One region of the Staphylococcus felis genome, then DNA from elsewhere that is predicted to be linked to it. Evidence: riboswitches for the same ligand, from Rfam matches in the RefSeq annotation. Region 1 holds a riboswitch; each other region holds the start of a gene.
The links. Region 1 has a riboswitch for thiamine pyrophosphate ahead of C7J90_RS07190 (ECF transporter S component). Riboswitches for the same ligand answer to the same signal wherever they lie in the genome.

Region 1 (3,219 bases):
ATCCTATCTCACCATATATTTGTGTTGATAAACTATTATCCTATCTCACCATATATTTGTGTTGATAAACTATTATCCTATATTATCCATATTAAAACGTCTTCACTTTAATTTACAACCATTACCAAATCTATATAATCATAGGTGTCATTAAATCCAAACTTAAAAGTCATGTTTAGATTTCTATTTTTCGGGCATAACATAGACATATACTTTTCAAAGGAGTGCATATTCAATGTCTGAAAAAGATTTAAAAAAAGCAGCAGAACAAGCTAAAGAAAAAGAGCAAGATTTAAAAAATAAAAAAGAAGATACTAAAAAAGGTTTAGAAGAAACAAAAGATAATATTCAAGACACTTTTGAATAAGACAATCTGAATGGTGAAATAATACGTACTAGGAATGTAACACTTTTTTGAGTTCATTAAAACATGTGAGTGTTATTCTGATTCCGAGTATTATTGGTTCTATAGTAAATCGGACTGGTGTATAAATAATTTCATTTATTTGATTGTTCCATAAAGCCTCGCTTTTCTAGGCGCCTCAGAAGTCTCGGCTTAGGAATCGATCAAATTTGCTATATTTATTTACACCCTTAAGTTATAAAGTATGTTTTACCAACTCAATTTTACTGATTTATGTCGTATTATAAAGAGGCATTAATGTTCAAGACTTTATGATCACACAACAAAAAAGGCGTTAAGCAATCCATTATTGCATAACGCCTTAATTTAATGCTCTCAGTCCAATTTGACTGAGAGCCGTATTATTTCACCATTTTTTTGGCAACTATTCCCCATCATTTTTCTGAGTCACCTTAACGATTCCCATATTTTGGTGAGCGACTAAAGTGATAAGATAAAGCGCCTCCTTAATACGTCATAGTCACCACTTCTTGACTTTTGTCACCTAACAGTGTACATTATCAATAACAATTAAATTCGCACTAGGGGTGTGTATGCTGAGATGAGGAGTCAATCCTCAAACCCTTTGAACCTGAACTAGATGATACTAGCGTAGGAAAGTGTAATCGTTTATGATTCATAAACATGGTCTATGCGGTTATTGGAGTAGCCGCTTTTTTATGATGTTTATTTATTGTAACAATTCCTACGCACATCTCAGTACGAGACTTGTGCGTTTTTTATTTTCATCACATTATCACAATGACCATTACTATCCGTTGTCTTAAATGAATTGGATTCGACAAACAATGATCATTGCTGATGATATCAACTTTAAGGAGGACATTTATGATGAAGAAGGGGTTAACACTTTCTGATATCTTAGTGACAGTCTTAATTTCTGTTATTTTTGCTGTCATTTATAATTTATGGTGGATTGTTAATAATACAGTTCAGCCACTCGGTTTACATATCGATCAGCTGATGTATGGTATGTGGTTTAGTGCTGCTGTTGTTGCATATTTGATTATTCCAAAAATGGGAATTGCATTACTTGCCGAGTTTGCAGCAGGTGCTGGCGAAACCATTATGATGGGTCGCTTTGATATACCAACAATTATTTATGCATTACTTCAAGGTTTAGCATGTGAAATTGTATTTGCTATATTCCGATACAAATCACGTGCATTAATGGTTGCTATTTTAGCCGGTATGGCTGCTGCTATTATCAGCTTACCCATTGACTGGTACTATGGTTACCTTAATGAAGTTGCAAAATGGAATTTAATTTTATTAATTGCCTTTCGAGTGATTAGTGGTGCTGTTTTAGCTGGTATTTTCCCATATTATCTAGTCAAAGCACTTGATCAAACTGGTGTAACTAAGCTATTCAGACCTGCTTCAAAAGATGATTATGATACTTTATAAGGAGTATTAAAAGTGTTAAAAGTTAAAAATTTGCGCTTGAAATATCCAAGTGCTGATTACAAAATTTTCGATGGTCTAGATATTGAAATTAAAGATAAAGAAAAAGTACTTTTACTTGGACCATCAGGTTCTGGTAAAAGTACTTTACTCAATGTATTAAGCGGCATAGTTCCTCATTTAATTGACTTGCCAATGAAATATGATGAACTGCACATTTCAAAACAATCTGGAGTTATCTTTCAAGATCCTGACTCACAATTTTGCATGCCACAAGTAAATGAAGAACTTGCTTTTATACTTGAAAACCGCCAAGTTGCGCGTCAAGAAATGGATCATTTAATAAATGAAGCATTACAACGCGTTCAACTGGATGTGAATCCTAAGCAAAATATCAATCAGTTGAGTGGTGGAATGAAGCAAAAATTAGCGATTGCGGGGACACTCTTACAAAATGCAAATACGTTATTTTTAGATGAACCAACTGCAATGCTTGATGTAGAAGCAACAGAAAATCTTTGGTCTTTACTTAGAGATTTATGGGAAGATCAAACTGTGCTCATCGTAGAACATAAAGTTGAACACATATGGGATTATGTAGATCGTGTGATTCTTATGAACCACCAAGGTCAAATCATTCAACAAGGCGAGCCAGATTACATTTTAAAACATTTTGAGGATGTTTTAAGCGAATACGGTGTTTGGCATCCGAATGCGTGGGATAAGGCGCCTAACCCCATTGAAAAACCATCAGATATTTCAAAGTCATTTTATTATCAATTCAATCAAGGCGCTATTCAAAGAGGAAATAAAAAACTATACAATGTATCACATTTCGATATACATCCAGGTGAATGGATTACATTAACTGGAAAAAATGGAACAGGTAAAACAACTTTATTTGAGTCGATGATGCAACTAATTAAATACAGAGGAACAATGCGCTACAATAATCAGAAACTAAATAAGTTAAAAGATGCAGCGAATAATATGTATTTAGTTTATCAAAATCCAGAGTTACAGTTTATTCAAAACACTGTTTTTGATGAAATCTTTGTTAATTATGACCATTCAAATCATGACAATGCGAAACAATTAACCGAATCTATGCTTGAATTACTAGATTTACATCATGTCAAAAATCAACATCCTTTTGAATTATCAATGGGGCAAAAGAGACGATTAAGTGTCGCAACTGCCTTAAGTACTAATGCGGATATTATCTTGCTGGATGAGCCAACATTTGGTTTAGATAGTCATAATACGTTTAAATTAATTGAGTTGTTTCACGAAAGAATGCAGCAAGGGCAAACCATTATGATGATTACACATGACCCACATATTATTCATCGTTATCCGACGCGTCACTTTGCAATTCAAAATGCTCAACT
Region 2 (3,219 bases), 960 kb from region 1:
ATGACATACATACACGAAGTATTGATGACGAGACTTCTGAGGCTGTCTCCTCGGAAAGTGAAGTTATATCATACAAATAACGCTAAGATACATTTTATAAAAAATCATCTTAGCGTTATTTGTTTTGGATTATGTCTCAGTCTATTTTTCCTGTTATTTATTGACGTTCATCTTTTAGGCGTGGTTTAGATTGCATCATGCGATTAAAAGTTGTAATTAAATCTTCTCCCTCTAATCCTTCATTTACAAGTTGTTCTAAAAGACTTTCGGCATACACTTGACGCAATGTATAAATATGACACTCAAATACAATAGAGATAGCATCTTCAAGCTGTGTAATATGTTTAATAGTTGCATCAAATAATGCGGGATCATTTGATGGACGCGTGATGACAACGCGGATATCAAGAAGCGTTTCATTTTCAAAATATGCTTCCATTTGTTCTTTATGTATATCAGATATCACGATTTCTAATAGCCAGCCGGTACCACTATTTTCTTTATTGATAATGACACCATCATAAAGTTCATACTCAGTGACACTTCTATTATCTGAAACAATTTGAAAACGGACTGCTTTAAAAGTCTTCATCTCCCCACCACCCTAAAAAATTTAAAATTTACGAAATATTCAAATCTACAGCTATTATAACTTAAAAACACAAAAATTTCTTGTAACGATTGATTTCTATAGTATCTTCTCCCTCATAAAATTAATATCTGGACTTTGCTAAATCGATACTGTTTAGTATACGATAAGCACAACAAGGAGGTGAACAACATTAATCGATTTCATGCGGTTGGCACTATTATTAAACCATTTAAATATTATGATAGCAACGGTAAGTGCTTTATCATTTTCACGGTTTCAGTAGAACGTGATTATCGTAGTCGCACCAATAAACCTATTTACGATTATATAAATTGTAAAGCATTTGGACAGCTAGCTACAAAACTAAATGAAACTGTAACTATTGGTGATGTTTTAATGATAGATGGCCAAATTCAAACCAGATTTTATAAGCATTACGAACAAAAAAAGTACACTACTGAATTATTAGTAACACATGTTTTCAATCTTTCCCAAATTGAAAAATCAGCCCAATCAACTTCTATAAAACTTTAAAAGATTTGCCGATGTTTGAATTTAAAAAAGTCTTCCCATTCCTATTAATAAAAGTCTCAATTAGCTGAACCATTTAAATAACCAAACCTTTATTCTTTGTGAACATTTTATAAAATAATAACTTCCAAAAAAGTACCCTACGAAAATAATTTATTTATATCCTGCCTATATCATAAAACGTTGTTTTCATCATTTTTAAAGTATATGCTTTAGACATTAAGACTGGTTGCGTTTAAAGTTTTGTACATTAGTAAACTTTATTCCTTTCTCTTAGTATTTACAAATAATCCTCCCAATAGTCTAAGCGATATTTGCATTTTCAAATTTCTCACTATGGATTTGAAATGAGGCGAGCATATAAGAGAATATGATTTTAAAATTGCCTTTCAATGACATGAAGACTTCAATGAGTTAGTGGTTATTGAAAGTTAAGAAATAGGTACATGTGGTTAAAGGTTAAGCAGAAGCAATAGATTAAATCAGCTGTAGAATCATCAATGTTTGCTGCTAATATACCTGTGTCATAGTCCTAAAATTGTCAATTTTGAATGGCAATTACAAGTGTTTTCTATATGTCTTGTCTCATTCTCAGTCCATGATACATATGTTGTGAACACTTGTTAATTTGATATTCCCATCAATTTTTGATAGATTTAAATTAAATCAAGGTAATAAAGACTACTAGGGGAGCCAAGTTGTGGCTGAGAAGCAAGTGTTGCTAAACTCTTTGAACCTGATATGGATAAATCCAGCGTAGGGAAGTAGCATATTTCATATTCAATATCAGTATGTGATTTAGGCTACGATGGATAACGTAGTCTTTTTTTATAACAAAGGAGTCGTGAATATGGATTTTAGTAAAACTTTAAAAATAGAAGCACAACCTATTATAGATGCTATATATAATGATTCTTTCATTCAATCTTTACTAAAAGGTAATGCATCATCTTCTTCAATAAAGCATTATCTTCGTGCTGATGCACGTTACTTAAATGAATTTGCAAAGATTTATGCATTATTGATTCCAAAAGTAAATACGAAAGAAGAGATTCAGTATCTAACGGAACAAATTCAGTTTGCCTCTTCAGGTGAAGTCAAAGCGCACCATATATTGTCTGACTATGTAGGTGAAGATTATAACGATATTATTTCGACTGGAGAATGGTATCCAACCGCAGATCATTACATTAAACATATGTATTATAATGCGTATGCGTTTGATAACATTGCTTACACATTATCCGCAATGGCGCCCTGTCCATATGTATATCAGCAAATTGGCAAACGTGCGATAATTGAAGGTGATGTAGCAGAGGAGAATCCACTTAAAGCATGGTTTGATTTTTATGCAACTGAAATGGATGAACTGATGAATCATATAGATCAATGGTTGAATCAGTATGCTGAAAAATTTAATCAACAAAATCAAGACATCTTAAAGCGAAATTTTTTACAAAGTACAGTACATGAGCGAAACTTTTTTGAAATGGCTTTTTCAAAAGAAGAATGGCAGTTTGGAGGAGAAGGTAATGAATAAACCTAATATTGCATTAACGATTGCTGGTACTGACCCTAGCGGGGGTGCAGGTGTAATGGCTGATTTAAAATCTTTTCATGCATGTGGTGTCTACGGCATGGCAGCAATTACAAGTGTACTGGCGCAAAATTCTATGGGCGTTCAACATATTCATAATTTAGATACGTCATGGTTAGAAGAACAATTAGAAAGTGTATTTAATGATGAAATGCCTCATGCTCTTAAAACAGGTATGATACCTACTACAGAAATGATGGCATTAATCGAATCATATTTAAAGAAAATTAAAGTGCCATACGTTATTGATCCTGTTATGATTGCCAAAAGTGGAGATTCACTTATGGATCAACAAGTTCGCAATCAATTAAAGACTACTTTATTACCATATGCTGACGTTGCAACTCCAAACGTTCCAGAAGCAGAAGAGATTGTCCAGTTTAAATTAGACAGTGTTGAGCGTATTCATCAAGCAGGACGATTTTTCATTAATGAAATTGGCGCAAAAGGTGTAGTGATTAAAGGGGGGCATCTTGAAGGTGATGCTATTGATTATTTA
Region 3 (3,219 bases), 1.0 Mb from region 1:
AAATTGTATGCTGATGAGGTTGGAATGGTTGTAATATTTCACGTGCTTGGTGATTGCCATCTACCAATTGCGCCATAAGTTTCCCCACAATCGGTGATAGAAGAATACCATTTCGATAATGTCCTGTTGTGACATATAGATTCGGACGAACTTCTCCCATGATGGGCTCTCCATCTGGTGTAATAGGACGAATACCTGTCCACTCTTTAATGATACGGCCTTGTTTTAATGCAGGAATCATAGCAATACTCTCACGGTCTAGCCAATTCAAGTTATCGCGATTATTCTGAGTGCTCCAGTTGTCGATTTCAGAAGTAGCGCCAATTAAGAAACGATTCGGCTTTTTCGGCACGATGTAACATCCATTTACATTAAAAATAGTTTCTTGCAAACCATGATAGTCAGATGCGATAAGTTTGACATCACCTTTGACAGGGTGCGTCGGTAAATGAATATTGAGGTGATGCAATAACGCGCCACTCCAAGCGCCAGCTGCGATAATCAGTTCGTCAGCATGGAAAGTTCCTTTAGACGTATGAATATGATAGCCCCCGTTATCCTGTTGAGAGATAGAAGTGGTTTCGGTATGAGTCAATAATTCGATAGATTCTCGGTGGGCTACTGATTTTATTAATGCTTGCGTATAAATATTAGCATTGATTTGTCCGTCGTCTTGAATTTTAAAAGCGGCACTTTGATTAGGATCAAGCTTTGGAAAACGTTGTGCCATTTCTGAGGAAGACAGTAGTTTAATCGTATGATCGTGTGATTGTAAAAATTGGAATTGTTTGTGTAGTGCTGTTATATCGTGGCTGTTTGAAGCCACTTTGATTAAACCATACTTTTGGTATTCAATATCGATACCTGTTTCACGCTCTAAATCTTTTGCAGTTTCGGGCATCATTGCACGACTTTGCATGGCAAGACGGTATAAAGGTGTGTCTTCAAAAAATTCATTTTGAGCACCTAGCATTCCTCCAGCTGCATAGGATGCATTCATTCGTGGAGTCGAGCGATCGATGATGCGAATGTGTCGGTGTTTAGATTTCAATTGACGTGCAATTGACAATCCCATGACACCAGCACCAATAATGACGGTTTGTTCCATAAAAAAGCCTCCTGCCAATGAGTAGGGGGCAAGAGGATGATTAGATTGAAATGGATACGCTAGAATACTGATTTCAGCAACAGTATATCGTATTAAAGCTTCCCTTCGTTGGTTCTAACCACTTCAGGTTCAAAGAGTTAAGATTCATCTTTCTCAGCTCACTCGAGCACCCCTAGCATTGTCATATTAAGTTAATCATGCATCACTTATTATAAACCGTGATAGATATTGTTGCAAAATGTACGGATTATCCTCCGAACAAGCGCTGTAAAAATCCTTTTTTCTCATTGCGTTCAATCGTATGTGCTAATGCTTTCTGCTGTTGAACTTGAGATTCAATACTTTGTTGTGTTTGATTAATCTGCTCAGTTTGTTGTTTTTGGGCTTCAGTAAGTGTCGCTAACGATTGATTGCTCGATTCAAGTTGTTGATTTAATTTTGTATGTAATGCTTTCAACTCTTCTTGCTGTTGATGGACTTGAGAAACCATTTGACCTAACATTTGACGTTCTTCGCGCATTTGATTGATTTCATTGCGTAATTCATTAAGAAGGTGTGGGACTTGTTGATCACTTGGAAGATGGTTTTGATCTTCTTTAACAATAACTTGTAAAAAATCTTTTTCCTGTTCAAGTTCTTCAAAAGCAAGCTCATAGCTATTTGTTCGACCCACACGTTCGGCGATTTCCTGGAATAATTCGATATCTTCTTCTTGAAAATCTGTCGCTTCACGACCGCGGTATTCTGTCTTTTTTAAGTGGTAGCCTCTTTCCTCAAGATGCTGCACAATTTTACGAACTTGTTTTTCGCTTAAGCCTGTTTTTTCGGCAAACTCTTTTGTTAGCATAAGTCACGATTCCTTTCTAGTTTTTTAGACAAACGGCAGAGTGCGTTCAGTAACCCGTAAGTCTTACCTCCTCATTATTGTAACGGCTTTATTTGCTGATTTCAAGGGGTTAGTCACTGACTTCTTTACTCAGCCCCATCTTGATAAGTAATGGATAAATAATCTTGCGAGGAAGACGGTTTGCAAATACATATTTGAGAATATAGCAAGATTTGATACTTGTTCCATAAATGTCTTTAGTCAATGGAATATTTGTTTTGATATACAATTCTAACGGAACAGGTTTTCCATTGCGATTGAGAGAAGGTTGTAAATAGTTGATGTCAGTTTGTTTGTCAAAGTCATTTTGCATGAGAAAGCGACGTCGAAAAGCAATGTCATCTGCTGTATCGTTGTCGACATTTGGTGATTCAAAGGTAGACTCAAACATAAAGAAGTTAACATCGCGCCCATGTAATTGATTAGCTAGTGCGTTCACACCTGTTTCTATTGCATCAAGTGTTGATTTAAGAAATGTTTTGCACTGAGGTCCTTTTTCAGCGATTAAGTAAATGATAAAACCAGCATTCGTCGTTGCTTCGTAATGTGCAGTCGCAAAGCTGACCACTTTTTGGTCATGAATGCCTACTAAAAAAACGTAATCGTTTTGTGTTTTTTCAGTTTTTAATGATTGCACGAAGACGGACTCATCTTCGGTTACAAGGGGGTCTAGTTTATCTTTATAAAATGCCATAGCAGGCGCATACCATCGATCTTGTGTCGATTTGATCTGTACAAATTCCATGTTGTTCACCTCTTTTAATTTGGATTAAGTATAGCATAGGTTCAATGCTTCAGTGAAAGTGGGCGTGATTGAAGGTACAATAAAAGGATTAAGACGCGAATACGGTCTTAATCCTTATGACTTAATGTGATAGGATTTAGGACGACATTGGACATTTTAGTCTTAAGCTCGTATTATTCAATATCACCAGTATGCTCTGATGGCATATGTTTATGTTCCAAACCCTTATCTTGACTTTGATACGCTGCGTTGTTGGCAACTTCACCATTCTTAACATTGTCTTTTTGACCGATTACGACAATTTTATTGTTAGAGATGTCTTGCTTTAAGTCATCCTTGGCATTCTCTTCTAAGTTGTATCGTGTCAAAACAGCTTCCTCGGCATCTTCACCAATAAAAAATCGCATGAATTTGTCACTAATTGTAGCATTAGTAGACTTATGTTGAATTTGTGAATCGTTGAAACGGTCTGTTTGTAAT
Region 4 (3,219 bases), 650 kb from region 1:
AATGATACGTTATAATTGTATTATTCATAAAAGGATAAGGAGGATATATTGAATATGCAACTCATCTTTGATCCAAATGTTAACATCATTTATCGAATGGTAAGTGGTTCTTTTTTTCTAATTAATATTATACTTGCTTTTATCATTATATTTTTAGAACGAGATCGCCGCGAAGCCACATCCACTTGGGCATGGTTGTTGTTATTATTTATTATGCCGATTGCCGGCTTTTTTCTATACCTCTTTTTTGGAAGGGCTGTTCAGCTCAAAAAACAAAAGGTATCTGGTCAAGAAATTGAAGATGCGAAAGATCGTGTCAAATGTCAAAAAGAGGATTTTCGTCAACAGACCTTTCAATCACATAATCCAGTTGTAACGAAACAAGCTGATCTTGTGCAATCATTACTTATCAGAGAGGCTAATTTTTTAAGTGAAAATAATCATGTTCAATTGTTTACAGATGGACATGAGCTCTTTGATAAATTGAAGCATGATTTGAAGCAAGCTCAAAAATATATTCATATGGAATTTTACATTTTAAATATGGATGGACTCGGTTCAGAAATATTGAATATTTTGACTGACAAAGCGAAAGAGGGGCTTGAAGTTAAATTGCTCTATGATGCAGTAGGGTCTAAACAATTGCGAAAATCTAAGTTAAAAGCACTGACAGATGCTGGTGCAAAAGTGGAAGCTTTTTTCCATGCAAAAATTATCCCTTTTATTAATTTTCGCGTTAATAATCGTAATCACCGTAAAAATGTGATTATTGATGGTGATATTGGTTATGTAGGGGGATTTAATGTCGGGGATGAATATTTAGGATTAGATGAAAAAATGGGATATTGGCGCGATACACATTTACGTATTCAAGGTGATGGTGTTGATGCTTTACAACTTAGTTTTATTCATGATTGGAACTCACAAGTGTCAGAAAATCTAGCATTACAATATGATGAACGTTATTTTCCAAAAAATGCTCGAAAAGATGGTAATGTGGCACTGCAAATCGGTTTAAGTGGGCCTAATGTCAGCTGGCCACAACTAGAATTTGCCTATTTGAAGATGATTATGAATGCCAAACAGACGATTCATATCCACTCTCCATATTTTGTACCTGACATTGGATTTGTCAATGCGTTGCGTATTGCTGCGAAATCAGGTGTAGAAGTTAATATGATTGTACCTAACAAACCTGATCAACCTTTTGTACATTGGGCTACACTGACTACGGTCGCGATGCTTATGTACGATGGTGTTAATGTGTATACTTACGAAAATGGATTTATCCATTCGAAAATGATGGTCATTGATGGAGAGGTAGCGTCAGTGGGTTCAGCCAATATGGATGCACGTAGTTTTCGATTAAACTTTGAAATTAATGCGATTATGTACAATCGGGATATCGCCATGACTTTGATCGATCAATTTAATGAAGATTTAAAAGTATCGAAGCGTTTAACACCAGAGCGTTATGAAAATCGTTCGAATTGGGTGAAATTCAAGCAATCTGTTGCCAAGCTCGTATCACCTATTTTGTAAATAGCTGAGTATAATGAGGCACTCAACTCAATAAAAACATAGGTAATGCCATCATGATAAAAGATAAATATGTAATTGTTTTATTCCATATTTAATGCTAGTATGTAAATTGTAACAATTTAAAATATCCTGCTAGGGGTGCTTTTGTAAGCTGAAAGAAGCATAATGTTTCAACCCTTTGTACCTGATCTAGATAATACTAGCGTAGGGAAGCAATGACGACAAACATGATTAAGCGACTGCTTTAGAAACTAAGATGAGTATGTTTAAGGTGCTATTGATAAGTGTCTTATTCAATGTAATGCTGTATATCTTAGTTTTAAGCGTGGTATAGATTAATTTGTTTTTCCATGAGGTTGAGACAAAAGTGTTGAGGATTTGAATCGGAACATGATCTACAAAATAACGGTTGGTTTTGTAGCGTCATGATTGTATGATTCAAAGTCCTGGCTATTAGGATACCGTTAATAGGTATGCTATAGTTTGAATACTTTACGTCTCAACTTTTTTTATGGGGTTATCTCAGCTACATGAGTCTCTTAGCACAATTTAGGGGGCTACTTATGAAACAAGAACAAATTGAATTGAAAAAGAATTTTCCAGCGAGTCGACGTATTTATAAACAAGGTGAGGATGCAGATATTCAAGTGCCATTTCGTGAAATTGAACTCTCTGAAACGGTGACAGATAATGAAGTACGTCAAAATGAACCTTTTGTAGTATATGACACAGCAGGACTCTATCACGATGAGTCATATGAAGTTGATGTGACTAAAGGGCTTCCAAAGTTACGTGAAGATTGGATTGAGTCACGTGGGGACGTTGAACACTATGAAGGACGTCGTGTACAATCAATCGATAATGGTTTCAAAAGTGAAGGCCATCGTAATTTTGTTGAACATCCATTTCGATACCAACCAAGACGTGCTCAAAATGGTAAGAATGTCACACAAATGCACTATGCCAAACAGGGAATAATCACAAAAGAAATGAAATATATCGCAACGCGTGAAAATGTATCCGCTGAATTCGTACGTGATGAAGTAGCAAGAGGACGCGCGATTATCCCCAATAATGTGAACCATCCTGAATCAGAACCTATGATTATTGGTAAAAACTTCCAAGTTAAAATCAATGCAAATATCGGTAATTCAGCAGTATCTTCTTCAATTGAGGCTGAGATAGAAAAACTCGTATGGGCAACACATTGGGGTGCGGATACGATTATGGATCTTTCGACAGGAAAAAACATTCATGCGACACGAGAATATTTAATTCGTAATTCACCCGTTCCAGTGGGGACAGTCCCTATCTATCAAGCACTTGAAAAGGTCAACGGTATTGCGGAAGACTTAACCTGGGAAATATTTCGTGATACATTAATTGAACAAGCTGAACAAGGAGTGGATTATTTTACAATCCATGCCGGTGTGTTATTGCGCTATGTTCCTATGACTGTAGATCGTTTAACAGGCATTGTTTCACGTGGCGGATCGATTATGGCACAGTGGTGTTTAGCGCATCATCAAGAAAGCTTTTTATATACGCATTTTGATGAAATTTGTGAAATTTTGAAGCAATATGATATTGCGATTTCGCTAGGTGATGGTTTACGTCCAGGTTCTATTTACGATGCAAATGATGAAAGTCAATTCGCTGAGCTCAAAACATTAGGAG

Region 2: another riboswitch for thiamine pyrophosphate. It lies ahead of tenA (thiaminase II); the one in region 1 lies ahead of C7J90_RS07190 (ECF transporter S component).
Region 3: another riboswitch for thiamine pyrophosphate. It lies ahead of thiO (glycine oxidase ThiO); the one in region 1 lies ahead of C7J90_RS07190 (ECF transporter S component).
Region 4: another riboswitch for thiamine pyrophosphate. It lies ahead of thiC (phosphomethylpyrimidine synthase ThiC); the one in region 1 lies ahead of C7J90_RS07190 (ECF transporter S component).

What each region holds. Positions count from the first base shown of each region.
Region 1 is NZ_CP027770.1:1,540,745-1,543,963, reverse strand. Features, by position in the region: gene graF (glycopeptide resistance-associated protein GraF) at 236-367, shown strand; TPP riboswitch at 938-1,039, shown strand; gene C7J90_RS07190 (ECF transporter S component) at 1,256-1,831, shown strand; gene C7J90_RS07185 (ABC transporter ATP-binding protein) at 1,844-3,219, shown strand, end outside.
Region 2 is NZ_CP027770.1:25,481-28,699, reverse strand. Features, by position in the region: gene C7J90_RS00160 (YwpF-like family protein) at 158-592, opposite strand; gene C7J90_RS00155 (single-stranded DNA-binding protein) at 773-1,126, shown strand; TPP riboswitch at 1,800-1,903, shown strand; gene tenA (thiaminase II) at 1,974-2,663, shown strand; gene thiD (bifunctional hydroxymethylpyrimidine kinase/phosphomethylpyrimidine kinase) at 2,656-3,219, shown strand, end outside.
Region 3 is NZ_CP027770.1:531,067-534,285, reverse strand. Features, by position in the region: gene thiO (glycine oxidase ThiO) at 1-1,108, opposite strand, end outside; TPP riboswitch at 1,192-1,292, opposite strand; gene C7J90_RS02615 (DNA-binding protein) at 1,356-1,955, opposite strand; gene C7J90_RS02610 (hypothetical protein) at 2,065-2,739, opposite strand; gene C7J90_RS02605 (general stress protein) at 2,913-3,219, opposite strand, start outside.
Region 4 is NZ_CP027770.1:888,954-892,172, forward strand. Features, by position in the region: gene cls (cardiolipin synthase) at 55-1,542, shown strand; TPP riboswitch at 1,667-1,770, shown strand; gene thiC (phosphomethylpyrimidine synthase ThiC) at 2,106-3,219, shown strand, end outside.